Regions from separate parts of the Rubrivivax sp. JA1055 genome, predicted to be linked through region 3. Evidence: predicted binding sites of a transcription regulator. Region 3 holds the regulator's gene; each other region holds the start of a gene.
What was found. The regulator HrcA, encoded in region 3, represses chaperone genes, less so after heat shock. The targets are predictions, from matches to a motif close to TTAGCACTCNNNNNNNNNGAGTGCTAA.
Positions count from the first base shown of each region.

Region 1: a site for HrcA is predicted at 1,738-1,764, ahead of rpoH (RNA polymerase sigma factor RpoH). Genes of this name have one in related genera too.
Region 2: a site for HrcA is predicted at 1,868-1,894, ahead of groES (co-chaperone GroES). Genes of this name have one in related genera too.

Region 1 covers NZ_JAJKFP010000001.1:472,852-477,329, forward strand. Annotated here, with positions in the region: gene LOC65_RS01960 (CHASE domain-containing protein) at 1-598, shown strand, start outside; gene LOC65_RS01965 (DUF4878 domain-containing protein) at 685-1,059, shown strand; gene LOC65_RS01970 (YiiX/YebB-like N1pC/P60 family cysteine hydrolase) at 1,028-1,699, shown strand; gene rpoH (RNA polymerase sigma factor RpoH) at 1,809-2,729, shown strand; gene LOC65_RS01980 (SCO family protein) at 2,787-3,398, opposite strand; gene LOC65_RS01985 (trans-aconitate 2-methyltransferase) at 3,482-4,393, opposite strand; gene LOC65_RS01990 (ComF family protein) at 4,414-4,478, shown strand, end outside.
Region 2 covers NZ_JAJKFP010000001.1:594,888-599,365, reverse strand. Annotated here, with positions in the region: gene groL (chaperonin GroEL) at 1-1,445, opposite strand, end outside; gene groES (co-chaperone GroES) at 1,479-1,769, opposite strand; gene nifA (nif-specific transcriptional activator NifA) at 2,012-3,793, opposite strand; gene LOC65_RS02620 (ferritin family protein) at 4,004-4,459, opposite strand; gene LOC65_RS02615 (ferredoxin family protein) at 4,467-4,478, opposite strand, start outside.
Region 3 covers NZ_JAJKFP010000007.1:292,292-296,769, reverse strand. Annotated here, with positions in the region: gene LOC65_RS17920 (transporter substrate-binding domain-containing protein) at 1-951, opposite strand, end outside; gene hrcA (heat-inducible transcriptional repressor HrcA) at 1,271-2,296, opposite strand; gene LOC65_RS17910 (NAD kinase) at 2,344-3,219, shown strand; gene recN (DNA repair protein RecN) at 3,436-4,478, shown strand, end outside.

The sequences.
Region 1 (4,478 bases), on a different contig from region 3:
CAACCGGCTGGGCCGCGAGCAGAGCACGATCGAGGGCACCGGCATCGGCCTCGTCATCAGCCGCCGGCTGGCCGAGCTGATGGGCGGCACGCTCGACGGCGACAGCACCGCCGGCAGCGGCTCGGTGTTCACGCTGACGCTGCCGCGCGCCGAGCTGGTGGCCGGCGCGCCGCCGTCGACGATCAGCGCGCCGCTGGAGCCCTACACCCGGCGGCGCGTGCACTACATCGAGGACAACGAGACCAACGTCGAGGTCATGCGCGGCGTGCTCGCGCAGCGGCCGCAGATCGTGCTGGAGGTCTCGACGATGGGTCTGGACGGGCTGGCCGCGGTGCGCCAGCACCGGCCGCACCTGATCCTGCTGGACATGCACCTGCCCGACATCAGCGGCCTGGAGCTGCTGCGCCACCTGAAGCAGGACCGCGACGTCGCCGACATCCCGGTGATCGTCGTCAGCGCCGACGCGACGACGGCGCGCATGCAGGAGGCGCTGACGCTGGGCGCGGCGCAGTACGTCACCAAGCCGCTGGACGTGCGCCGCTTCCTGCGCACCGTCGACGAGGCGCTGGCGTCGCACGAGACACGCTGGGGCTTGTGACGGGCGGAGCACCTCGAACGTGGCCGCTGCCTCGGCGGGCCGTCGCTACACTCGACGCGACAAGATCCGATGCCCAGGGAGGGTTCATGAGAGCGTTCAAGATCGCGGCGCTTGCCGCGCCGCTGCTGCTGGTGGCCGGTTGCGCCAAGTCGCCGGAGTCGACGGTCGAGAGTTTCTACACCGCCGTCGGCAAGGGGCAGATCACCGAGGCCCAGAGTTATCTGTCGCAGCAGATCGTGGCCCTGCTCGGGCCGCAGAAGATCAGCGCGGCGCTGGCCAAGGAGTCGACCCGCGTCGGCGAATGCGGCGGCATCAAGTCGGTCGAGGTCAAGCTGTCGGGCGAGGGCGAGGTCCGCCAGGGCAGCGCCACCGTCAGCTACAAGGGCCAGTGCCCCGCGAAGACCGAGGCGGTCAAGCTCATCCAGGAAGATGGCAAGTGGAAGATCGGCGCGGCGAAGTAGCCGGCCGGCGGCGCCGCTGACGGCGCTGGGCCTGGGGGTCGCGCTGGCCGCAGCGGCGGCCGTCTCGGCGACGCTGCGCGCCGATCGCACACCGCCGGTCGAAGCCGGGCCCGTGACACCGCTGCCGGCCGTGCAGGTCTTGCGCGACGGCGATCTCGTCTTCCGGCGCGGACGTGACCTGATGGCCGGCATCGTCCTCGCGCAGGACGACCGGGCGCGTTTCTCCCACGTCGGCATGCTGCTGATCGACGACGGCCGGCCGATGGTCGTGCATGCGACGCCGGGCGAGGGCCAGGGCCCGTCGGGCGTGCTGCGCGAGTCGTTGCAGGCCTTCGCCGCCGCGGAACTCGCGGCCGAGGTCGCAGTCTTCCGGGCGCCGAACCTGACCCCGGCGGCCGGCGCGGCGCTGCGGCGTTATCTCGAAGCCCAGGTCGGCAAGCCTTTCGACCTCGGATTCGTGTACTCGGACGACACCACGATGTACTGCACCGAGCTGGTGTTGAAAGCCCTGCGCGCCGGCGGCGTCGACCTGGCGCCGCGCCTGGCCACGGTCAGCGCGCCGACACTGCGCGAGCCGGCCTATTCGCCGGATGGTCTGCGCCGCGACGCGATGCTCTCGGAGATTCGAGACCAGCCATGAATGTAGGCACACGCTCACAACGGCGACACAGCCGGTCTTTAGCACTCATCCTGACCGAGTGCTAATATTTTGTGGAACTCGAGACCTCCTCCAGGACTCCCAAGCCACCATGAACCCTGCCCCCACCGCCCTGACCGTCCGCGATCCGTGGGCCCTGGTGCCCTCGATCGGCCATCTCGACGCCTACATCACGGCCGTCAATCGCCTGCCGATGCTCAGCGCACAAGAAGAAGTGGCGCTCGGCAAGCGCCTGCGCGAGCACGGCGACCTCGAAGCCGCCGGCCGCCTGGTGCTGTCGCACCTGCGCCTCGTCGTCTCGGTCTCGCGCCAGTACCTGGGCTACGGCCTGCCGCACGGCGACCTGATCCAGGAAGGCAACGTCGGCCTGATGAAGGCCGTCAAGCGCTTCGACCCCGACCAGGGCGTGCGCCTGGTCAGCTACGCGCTGCACTGGATCAAGGCCGAGATCCACGAATACATCCTGAAGAACTGGCGCATGGTCAAGGTCGCGACGACCAAGGCCCAGCGCAAGCTGTTCTTCAACCTGCGCTCGATGAAGCAGGGCCTGAAGGCCGACGCCGCCGAGGCCGACCTGCACCGCAGCACGCTGACGCCGGCCGAGGTCGAGACCGTCGCGCGCGAGCTGAACGTCAAGCCCGACGAAGTCGTCGAGATGGAGACCCGGCTCGCCGGCGGCGACGTCGCGCTGGAGCCGCAGACCGACGACAGCGAGGAGAGCTTCGCGCCGATCGCCTACCTGGCCGACGAGGCCAGCGAGCCGACGCGCCTGCTCGAGGCCCGCCGCCGCGACTGGCTGTCCGGCGACGGCATCGCCCAGGCGCTGTCGGTGCTGGACGCACGCAGCCGCCGCATCGTCGAGGAGCGCTGGCTGAAGGTCAACGACGACTCCAGCGGCGGCATGACGCTGCACGAACTGGCGGCCGAATACGGCGTCAGCGCCGAGCGCATCCGCCAGATCGAGGTCGCGGCGATGAAGAAGATGCGCAAGGCGCTCGAGGCCGCCGCCTGACGCGCCGCCGCCGCCCTGCCCCACCGCCGGGCCGCCTTCGGGCGGCCCGCATCGTTTTCAGGCGGCCTTCTCGTCGAGCAGGATCTTCAGGTCGTGCCGGAGCTTGTCGATGCCGGCGCCGTAGCGCGTGAACACGCGCACCCGGCCCTGGGCGTCGAAGACGTAGGAGCCGGCGGTGTGGTCGATCGTGTAGCTGGTCGGCGTCTGGCCGGCGACCTTGTTGTAGAAGACCTTGAACTGCTTGGCCGCGGCCTTGGTCTCTTCGGGCGTGCCGCGCAACGCGACGAAGCCGGGGTCGAAGTTGGCGACGTAGGCCTTCAGCATCTCCGGCGTGTCGCGCTCGGGGTCGACGCTGACGAACACGCCCTGGATGCGCTCGCCGTCGGGCCCCAGCTGGCGCTTGACCTCGGCGAGCTCGACCATCGTCGTCGGGCAGACGTCGGGGCACTGGGTGTAGCCGAAGAAGACCACCGTGACCTTGCCGCGGAAGTCCTGCAGGCTGCGCCGGCGGCCGTCGGCGTCGGGCAGGTTCAGCTCTTTCGCGTAGTCGGCGCCGGTGATGTCGACGCCGTCGAAGCCGGCACGCGGCGGGCTGTTGCCACTGTCACAGGCGGCGAGCGCGAGCGCCGCGGCGGCGGCGAGGATCAGACGGCGGGAACGGACAGTCATGGCCTGAGGAGCGCGAACGGACGGAAGCGGCAAGCCTAGCAGCGTTGCGAGGCTGCCCCTGACGGCGCCGGGGCGCGGGGGCATCAGCCGCGGCCGGGACGCCCGGCGCGCACCATGCTGCGCAGGTCGTCGAGCGGCACCGCGGTCTGCGCCGCGACACGCGGCCGCGGCGGCGGCCGGAAGGCGTGGCCGAAGACGATCTCGAAAGCGAGCGCCGGGCGGCCATCGGCAGCGGCGTCGGCGGCGAGCGCCGCCTCGAGCCGCCGACGCCAGCGCGGCGTGCGCAGGCCGGCGTGGCGCGACACCGCGACGTTGCCGCCCAGGGTGCGCAGCTCGGCGATCGCCGCCGCCGCGTCGGGCCAGGTCAGCGTGACGATCTCCTGGTCCATCACCGGGTCGGCGAAACCGGCCTCGACCAGCATGTCGCCGAGGTCATGCATGTCGACGAAGGGCGCGAACGGCGCCGGCCAGCCCTGCGCGGCATAGAGCGAACGCAGCCGCTCCAGCGTGCCCGGGCCGAGTGTCGAGAACATCAGGAACCCGTCGACGGCCAGCGCCCGGTGCCAGCGCGCCATCGCGGCCCGCGGGTCGGCGACACCGTGCAGCATCATGTTCGCCCAGACCAGCTCGGCGCCGCCCGGCGGCACGTCGGCCTCGGCCAGCACCTGCAGCGGGCGAGCGCCGCCCCAGCGCCGCGGCGACCACCACGGCGCTGCGGCCGGCGCCGGCGCGGCCTCGGACTCGACGGCGACGATCTCGGCGGCCGGATAGGCCGCGGCCAGCACGCCGCGGCTGGCGCCGGTGGCGGCCCACCAGTCGAGCACCTTCGCCGGCTGCTTGCGGATGACCGCCAGGCGGTCGGCCATGCGGCGCGCGACCTCGCCGTGCAGCCAGGGCGGCGCGTCGGCGGCGCGCAGGCGGCGCAGCACGCGGGCCAGCGCCGCCTCGTCGAGCGGGCGGCGCGTGCTGCGCTCGGCGGCGTCGGTCTCGGGCATGCGGCCAGTATATTGAGACCATGCTTTCGGCCGCCTGGCTCGCCCGCTTGCCCGGACAGTGCGAGGTCTGCCGCAGCGCCACCCG
Region 2 (4,478 bases), on a different contig from region 3:
GCGGCGTTGTAGCCGAAGTTGCCGGCGCCTTCGAGGACCTTGTTGATCACGACGCTGGGCTCGCCACCGGCGTTGGCCACGATCTCGCGCAGCGGCTGCTCGACGGCGCGCAGCACGATCTTGATGCCGGCGTCCTGGTCGTGGTTGTCGCCCTTCAGGCCAGCGGCCACGGCGGCGCGGGCGCGCAGCAGCGCGACACCACCACCGGCCACGATGCCTTCCTCGACGGCGGCACGGGTGGCGTGCAGCGCGTCTTCGACACGGGCCTTCTTTTCCTTCATCTCGACTTCGGTGGCGGCACCGACCTTGATGACGGCCACGCCGCCGGCCAGCTTGGCCACGCGCTCTTGCAGCTTCTCGCGGTCGTAGTCGGAGGTCGCTTCCTCGATCTGGACGCGGATCTGCTTGACACGCGCCTCGATGTCGGCGGCCTTGCCGGCGCCGTCGATGATCGTGGTGTTTTCCTTGGCGACTTCGACGCGCTTGGCTTGGCCCAGGTCGGCCAGCGTGGCCTTCTCGAGCGTCAGGCCGACTTCCTCGGCGATGACCTTGCCGCCCGTCAGGATGGCGATGTCCTCGAGCATGGCCTTGCGGCGGTCACCGAAGCCCGGGGCCTTGACGGCGACGACCTTCAGGATGCCGCGGATCGTGTTGACCACCAGGGTGGCCAGCGCTTCGCCTTCGACTTCCTCGGCGATGATCAGCAGCGGACGGCCGGCCTTGGCGACTTGCTCGAGGATCGGCAGCAGGTCACGGATGTTGCTGATCTTCTTGTCGAACAGCAGCACGAACGGGTTGTCGAGGACGGCAACCTGCTTTTCCGGGTTGTTGATGAAGTACGGCGACAGGTAGCCGCGGTCGAACTGCATGCCCTCGACGACGTCGAGTTCGTTGTTCAGGCTCTTGCCGTCTTCGACGGTGATGACGCCTTCCTTGCCGACCTTGTCCATCGCGTCGGCGATGATCTTGCCGATCGACTCGTCGCTGTTGGCGGAGATCGAGCCGACCTGGCCGATTTCCTTGCTCGTCGTCGTCGGCTTGGAGGCCTTCTTCAGCTCGTCCGTCAGGGCGGCGACGGCCTTGTCGATGCCGCGCTTCAGGTCCATCGGGTTCATGCCCGCGGCGACGAACTTCATGCCTTCGCGCACGATCGACTGCGCCAGCACGGTCGCGGTCGTGGTGCCGTCACCGGCGTTGTCGCTGGTCTTGGAAGCGACTTCCTTGACCATCTGCGCGCCCATGTTCTGGAGCTTGTCCTTGAGCTCGATCTCCTTGGCGACCGAGACACCGTCCTTGGTGACGGTGGGGGCGCCGAACGAGCGCTCGAGCACCACGTTGCGGCCCTTGGGGCCCAGGGTGACCTTGACGGCGTTGGCGAGAACGTTCACGCCTTCGACCATGCGGTGGCGCGCGTCAGCGCCGAAAACCACGTCCTTAGCAGCCATGTGCTACCTCTTCGAAATCTGGGGGGAGGGGGATTACTTCTCGACGACGGCGAAGAGGTCTTCTTCGCGCATCACCAGCAGCTCGTCGCCGTCGACCTTGACGGTCTGGCCGCTGTACTTGCCGAACAGCACGCGGTCGCCGACCTTGATGTTCAGCGCGACGAAGTCGCCCTTGTCGTTGCGCTTGCCCGGGCCGACCGCCAGGACTTCACCCTGATCGGGCTTCTCGGCCGCGTTGTCGGGGATGACGATGCCGGAGGCGGTCTTGGTCTCGTTCTCGAGACGCTTGACGATCACGCGATCGTGCAGCGGACGAAGCTTCATTCACATCTCCTTGGGAGTCACGTTATGGCACTGGAGCGCCGCGCAGGCAGCGCTCGCTGACATGCGGCAACCGGGGGGCAGCGAATCTGCCTCGGTCGTTAGCACTCACCCGTGGCGAGTGCTAGCAAACGGATTATAGGGGTCGGTTCCCGGGCTTCAAGAGCCGGTCGGGCATCTCCCTATGCCGTGGCCGGCGGCCCGCGGCGCGGCACCGGCCGCCGGCCCGGGCGCGGCGGTGCGGCTCAGAGCTTGCGCACCTCGATGCGGTGCTTCTGCAGCGCGTAGCCGAGCTGGCGCGGCGTGATGCGCAGCAGCCGCGCGGCCTTGGCCTGCACCCAGCCGCACTGCTCCATGGCCCAGATCAGGCGGTCACGCTCGCCGTCGGGCGCCGGGCCGGCCAGGCGCGAGACCGGCGGCGGCAGCTGCTGCGTCGGGCCGATGCGCGTGACGCCGTCGGCCGCCGTCTCCGCCGCGCCGGCCTCGGCCAGCGGCGGGGCCGGCGCGGGGGCCGGCATCGACCACGACGACGCGTCGGCCGCCGCCGGCGAGGGCGCGTGGCCGTTCGCCGGTGGCGCCGCGTGGCCGTTGAAGCCGTGGGCGCCGGCCACGGCCGCCACGGCGTCGGCCTTGTCGAGGAAGTGCAGCGTCTGCGTCAGGCAGCGGTTGTTGCGGCAGGGGAAGGCGAGGTCGCGGATCAGGTCGCCCTGGACCATCGTCGCGGTGCGTTCGATGCAGTTCTCCAGCTCGCGCACGTTGCCCGGCCAGTAGCAGGCGGTCAGCACCTTCATCGCCTCCGGCGTGACCTTCAGCTGGCGCCGGTTCTCCTTGTTGAAACGGTCGATGAAGTGCGTGACCAGCGGCGGGATGTCGCTGCGGCGCTCGCGCAGCGGCGGCAGGAAGATCGAGACGACGTTGATGCGGTAGTACAGGTCGGCGCGGTACTCGCCGCGCTGCACCATCTTCTCGAGGTCGCGGTTGGTGGCGCAGATCAGGCGCACGTCGACCTTCACCGGCTTGCTGCCGCCGACACGCTCGAACTCGCGCTCCTGCAGCACGCGCAGCAGCTTGGCCTGGAAGCCGGGCGAGACGTCGCCGATCTCGTCGAGGAACAGCGTGCCGCCGTGGGCCAGCTCGAAACGGCCCTTGCGTTCGCCGACGGCGCCGGTGAAGGCGCCGCGTTCGTGGCCGAAGAGCTCACTCTCCAGCAGCGACTCGGTCAGCGCCGCGCAGTTGACCTTGATGAACGGCGCGTCCTTGCGCGGCGACAGGAAGTGGATCGCGCGGGCGATCGCCTCCTTGCCGGTGCCGCTCTCGCCGCGCAGCAGCACCGTGGCACGCGACGGCGCGGCCTGGTGCACCTCGGTGAACACCTGCTGCATCGCACGCGATTCGCCGATGACGTTGTCCAGCGCCAGCCGGCCGCGCGGCTCGCGCGCCAGCGCCTTCTGCAGCCGCGTCGTCTCCTGCAGCAGGCGCGAATGCTCCTCGGCCACCGCCAGGTGCAGCGCCGCCGACTGCGCCAGCAGCGTCGCGACCATCGTCAGCAGGCGCTGGTCGTCGGTGAGGCGCGCGCCGTCTTCCATCTCGCGCTGCGCGGCGAGCACGCCGACGGTCGCGCGCTCGGTCTTCATCGGCACGACGATGAAGGCCAGGCGGCGGTCGTCGCGCGCGCCGAAGGCGCCGGTGCGGTCGAGGAACTCGGGCGAGTCCTGCACGTCGGGCACGACGGCGGCCATGCCGCTGGCGTAGACCCGGCCGATGACACCTTCGCCGCTGCGCCAGTGGCCACGCGCCGCCTGGTCGCGGTCCAGCCCGACCCAGCTGTGGATGCGCAGCAGATGGCCGCCGTCCTCGGCCGGCATCACGACCATCGCGCGCTGCAGCCCGAGCTGCGCCGACAGCGTGTTCAAGGCCACGCGGAAGGTGCGCTCGATGTCGAGCGACGCTCCCAGAACGCGGCAGACCTCGTAAACCGTGCTGAGCTGAACCTGATAGCGCTCGCTCAGCGCCGTGCGACTCGACATCACGCACCTCCTGCGTCTGACCGGCGGGCGAGACGGTGCGGCGGGCCACCTCGGGGCGCCCGGCGCATCGTTGGCGGGCATCGCCCGCCTTGCCGCCGCCGGTCTATGGTGTCAGTGCAAGAAGCACGCCGAATCGCGCCGACAGTCGAGGGAGGCCGACGGCGGCTTGAGGCAGCGCAAAGGGCCTGCCTGCAGAGCGCGGGGGGCGGGTCAGCGAGCCGCGGCGGCGGCGAGCTTCTCGAGCTCGGCGACGTGCTGCGCTTCCTCGGCGGCGAACTCGCCGGCGAGCGCACGCACCTCGGCGTCGGGGCTGATCGCCGCGATCGCGGCGTAGAAGGCGTGGCCGCGGCGCTCGCTGTCCAGCGCCAGCGCCAGCGCGTCGGTGGGGGCCATCATCGGGTCGACGCCGGCCCATTCGGCGGTTTCCGGCGGGATGCCGTCGGGCCACTCGAACTCGTCGGCCGACAACTCGGGCAGCGTGCGCCAGCCGGCGCGTGCCTGGGCCTCGGCCAGGTGCAGGCGCGAGAAGTGCGCCATGCGGGCGAAGAAGGCGCGCAGCTCGGCGTTGCCGTCGGTGGCCATCGAAGCCGCCAGGTCTTCGTAGCGCCGGGCCGCGTCGCGCTCCAGCGCGACGGCGTGGGCGAGGAATTTCTCGACGTCGTTCATCGCCGCTCTAGCCGAATTT
Region 3 (4,478 bases):
GCCCTGGGCGTCGAACTCGAACAGCAGGTCGGGGATGGCCGACAGCGTCGCGGCCAGGTTGGCGCGCACCGACTCGGCGACCGCGTGCGCGTTGCGCAGCTCGCCCAGCGCGTCCTGCAGCTCGGCGGTGCGCCCGGCCACGCGCCGGCGCAGCGAGACGTTCCACAGCAGAAGCGCCCCGCCCAGCGCCAGCACGCCGGGGGCGATCCACCACAGCTGGTCGACGTAGGACGCACCGCGCAGCGGCTCGCCGAACCAGGCGATGCGCAGCGCCTCGTCCTCCTCGGGCGAGATCGCCGCGACGCCCCGGTCGACCAGCGCCAGCGTCGCGCTGTCGCCCTTGCGCACGGCGCGGTGGAACTGCCCGGTGTAGAGCTGGAACGCACGCTTGAACTCGCGTTCGGCGCCGAACTTGTAGAGGTAGAAGTTGGCCGGGGCCTGGTCGAGACAGAACAGGCGCACCTCGGCGCGCTTGGCGCCGGCGATCAGCGCGTCGTAGTTGGCGTACTCGACGAGCGAGTCGATGCCGTGCTCGTGCAGCTTGTCGATGCAGGCGTCACCCGCCTGCACACCCACCGGCAGACCCTTCAGCGTGGCGACGCTGTTCACCCCGCTCAGCCCGACGTGGCTGTAGATGTTGACCGGCAGCTGCGCGTGCGGCGAGGAGAAGTCGTAGATCGCCTCGCGCGCCGGGGTGCGGTAGATCAGGTCGATGACGTCGGCCTCGCCGGCCTGCACACGCCGCTGGGCCTCGACCCAGCCGGTGGCGATCAGCTCGACGCGCACGCCGGTGCGGCGCTGCCAGAGTTTCCAGTAGTCGACCAGATAGCCCTGGACCTGGCCGTCGGCGTCACGGAACAGGAACGGCGGGTAGTTCTCGTCGCTGATGACGCGCAGCCCGCGGTCCTGCGCCAGCGCGTTGCCGGCGGCGACAAAGGCGAACACGAGCATCGCCAGGACATGCGCGAACCGGGGCGGATGGAAGACCGCAGGGCACCGAGGCTCCGTGAGACGACGAACGCGAACGAACAACCGAACTCCCGTGGCGGAGACCGGGTGATCGCCCCCGCCAGACTGGCCTGCGGACGGCGTCTGTCGCGCCGGGTCCGCGCCGGAGAAGATGGCGACCGCGCCTTCGCTGCACGCGGCTCAACGCGGTTTATACCGGCCACACCGTTGCAGCGTGTATCGGCTCGCCCCCCACGGGGCTGACATTTCTCAACGCCGGGCCGGCAATCCCTCACACGCAGGCGGTCTGCGTGGCGCGCGCTCAGCGCGAGGACAGCGCGTTGCCCACCAGCCGGGCGGTGATGTCGACGATGCGGATCATGCGGTCGTAGGCCATGCGCGTCGGGCCGATGACGCCCAGCGTGCCGACGATGCGCCCGTCCACCTCGTAGGGGGCGGTGACGACCGACAGCTCCTCGAACGGCACGACCTGGCTCTCGCCGCCGATGTAGATGCGCACCCCCTCGGCCCGGCTGCTGACGTCGAGCAGCCGCATCAGCTCGGTCTTCTGCTCGAAGACGTCGAACAGCCGGCGCAGCCCGGCCATGTCGTGGCCCAGGTCCTGCACGCCCAGCAGGTTGTGCTCGCCGGAGACGACGACGTTCTCGCTGCGCCCGGCCAGCTCCTCGCCGGCCTGCACCGCGGCCTGCATCAGCTGGGCGATCTCGCCGCGCAGCGCGTCGACCTCGTGTTTCAGGCGCTCGCGCACCTCCTCGATCGCCAGCCCGGTGTAGTGGGCGTTGAGGAAGTTGGTGGCCTCGATCAGCTCGGCCTGGGTGTAGTCGCGGGCGGTGAAGATGACGCGGTTCTGCACGTCGCCGTCGGGCGCGACGAGGATCACCAGCACGCGGCGTTCGCCCAGGCGCAGGAACTCGATGTGGTGGATCAGCCCGGCCTTGCGCGGCGCGCTGACGACGCCGACGAAGCTCGACAGGTTGGACAGCAGCGAAGCCGCCTGGGCGATGACACGCTGCGGCTGGTCGGGATGCAGCTGCTCGCGCGCGGCGGCCAGCTCCGGGGCGACGGTCTGCAGGTCGATCGGGCGTGCGGTGAGCATCGTGTCGACGAACAGCCGGTAGCCGCGCGCCGTCGGGATGCGGCCGGCGCTGGTGTGCGGGCTGGCGATCAGGCCGAGCTCTTCCAGGTCGGCCATCACGTTGCGGATCGTCGCCGGCGACAGGTCCAGCCCGGAGGCGCGCGACAGCGTGCGCGACCCCACCGGCTGACCGTCGGCGATGTAGCGCTCCACGAGGGCTTTCAGCAGCGTCTTGGCGCGGTCGTCGAGCATGGTTTCGGATTGTAGGGAGCAGTTTTCCCTATGGTGTAATGCGCCGCATGCCGGCCCCGTTCCGCCATGCCGCGATCGTCGGAAAGTACCAGGCACAGGGCATCGCCCCGGTGCTGCTGGAGCTTGCGCGTTTCCTGCAGCAGCAGGACGTCGCGGTGTCCTTCGAGCGCGAGACCGCCGAGGCCACCGGCATCGCCGAGTTCGGCGCCCACGACGCGCAGTCGCTGGGCGAACGCTGCGACTTCGCCGTCGTCGTCGGCGGCGACGGCACGATGCTCGGCATCGCGCGCGAGTTCTCGCGCCACAACCTGCCGCTGGTCGGCATCAACCAGGGCCGGCTGGGTTTCATCACCGACGTGCCGGTGGGCCAGTACAAGGAGGCGCTCGCGACGCTGATCGCCGGCGACTACGAGGAAGAGCATCGCTCGATGCTCGAAGGCCAGGTCTTCCGCGACGGCCAGCCGATCCACGAGGCGCTGTCGCTGAACGACGTGGTGGTGGCGCGCGGCGTCACGGCCAGCATGGTCGAGCTGCGGGTCGACGTCGACGACGACTTCGTCGCCAACCTGCGCTGCGACGGCCTGATCATCGCCACGCCGACCGGCTCGACCGCCTACGCGCTGTCCGCCGGCGGGCCGATCCTGCACCCCGGCATCGCCGGGCTGGTGTTCGCGCCGATCGCCTCGCACACGCTGTCCAACCGGCCGATCGTGCTGCCCGACAGCGCGACGGTGCGCATCACGCTGGTCGCCGGCCGCGACGCCTCGGCGCACTTCGACATGCACAGCCTGGCCAGCCTGCAGCACGGCGACTGCGTGCTGGTGCAGCGCTCGGCCTACAAGGTTCGTTTTCTTCATCCGCGCGGCTGGAGCTACTACGCCACCCTCCGCCGCAAGCTGCGCTGGTACGAAGGCGTAGTGTGATGGCCCCCCCCGAAGCGCCTTCGGCGCGCCTTGCAGGCCGCGCCGGGCCGGTGACCCGGCCCTGCAGCTGGCGCGCACGGTCCACCGGACCGTGCACGTCCCGCCGCAGCCCCCCAGGGGGCGCCGCCAGTGGCCCGGCGAAGCCGGTCCACGGCGGCAGCTTGAGACGCCGAATTCCTGACGCTGCCTTGTTGCTTGGCAACCTGACCGACTGACATGCTCCGCCGACTTTCTCTTCGCGACGTCGTCATCGTCGAACGCCTGGAGATCGAGCTGGACGCCGGCTTCAGCGTGCTCACCGGCGAGACCGGTGCCGGCAAGTCCATCCTGATCGACGCGCTGCAGCTGGCGCTGGGCGCTCGCGGCGACGCGGCGCTGGTGCGCGAAGGCGCGGCACGCGCCGAAGTGGCCGCCGAGTTCGACGCCCCGCCTTCGCTGGCCGCCTGGCTGGACGAGGCCGGCTTCGCCGCCGAGCCGACGCTGCTGCTGCGCCGCACGATCGACGCCCAGGGCAAGAGCCGGGCGTGGATCAACGGCAGCCCGGCCACCGTGACGCAGCTGCGCGAAGCCGCCGACCATCTCGTCGACATCCACGGCCAGCACGCCTGGCAGAGCCTGACGCGCCCGGCCGCGGTGCGCGCGCTGCTCGACGCCCAGGCCGGTGCCGACACGCGCCCGCTGGCCGCCCGCTGGGCCGCCTGGCGCCAGGCGCTGGCCGCACTGGACGCCGCCCGCGCGCAGCGCGACACGCTGGAGCGTGAACGCGAGCGCCTGGCCTGGCAGATCGGCGAGCTCGACAAGCTCGCGCCGGGCGAACACGAGTGGGAGGAGCTGAACGCCGAGCACCAGCGGCTGGCGCACGGCCAGGCGCTGCTCGACGGCGCCCGCGCGGCGCTGGACGCCACCGCCGAAGGTGAACCCTCTGCCGATGCGCTGATCGCGCGTGCCATCGACGCACTGGAGGAGGTGCAGCGCTACGACGCCGAGCTGGCCTCGGTCGTCGAGGTGCTGCGCGGCGCCCAAGCGCAGCTGGAAGACGCCGCGCACACGCTGGGCAGCTACCTCGGCCGCCGCGAACCGGACCCCGAACGCCTGGCCGACCTGGACGCGCGCCTGGGGGCCTGGGTCTCGCTGGCGCGGCGCTACCGCCGCCAGCCGATCGAGCTGCCAGCGCTGCTGGCCGGCTGGAAGGCCGAACTCGCGGCGCTCGACGCCGCCGCCGACCTCGACGGCCTCGAACGGGCCGCCGCCGAAGCCGA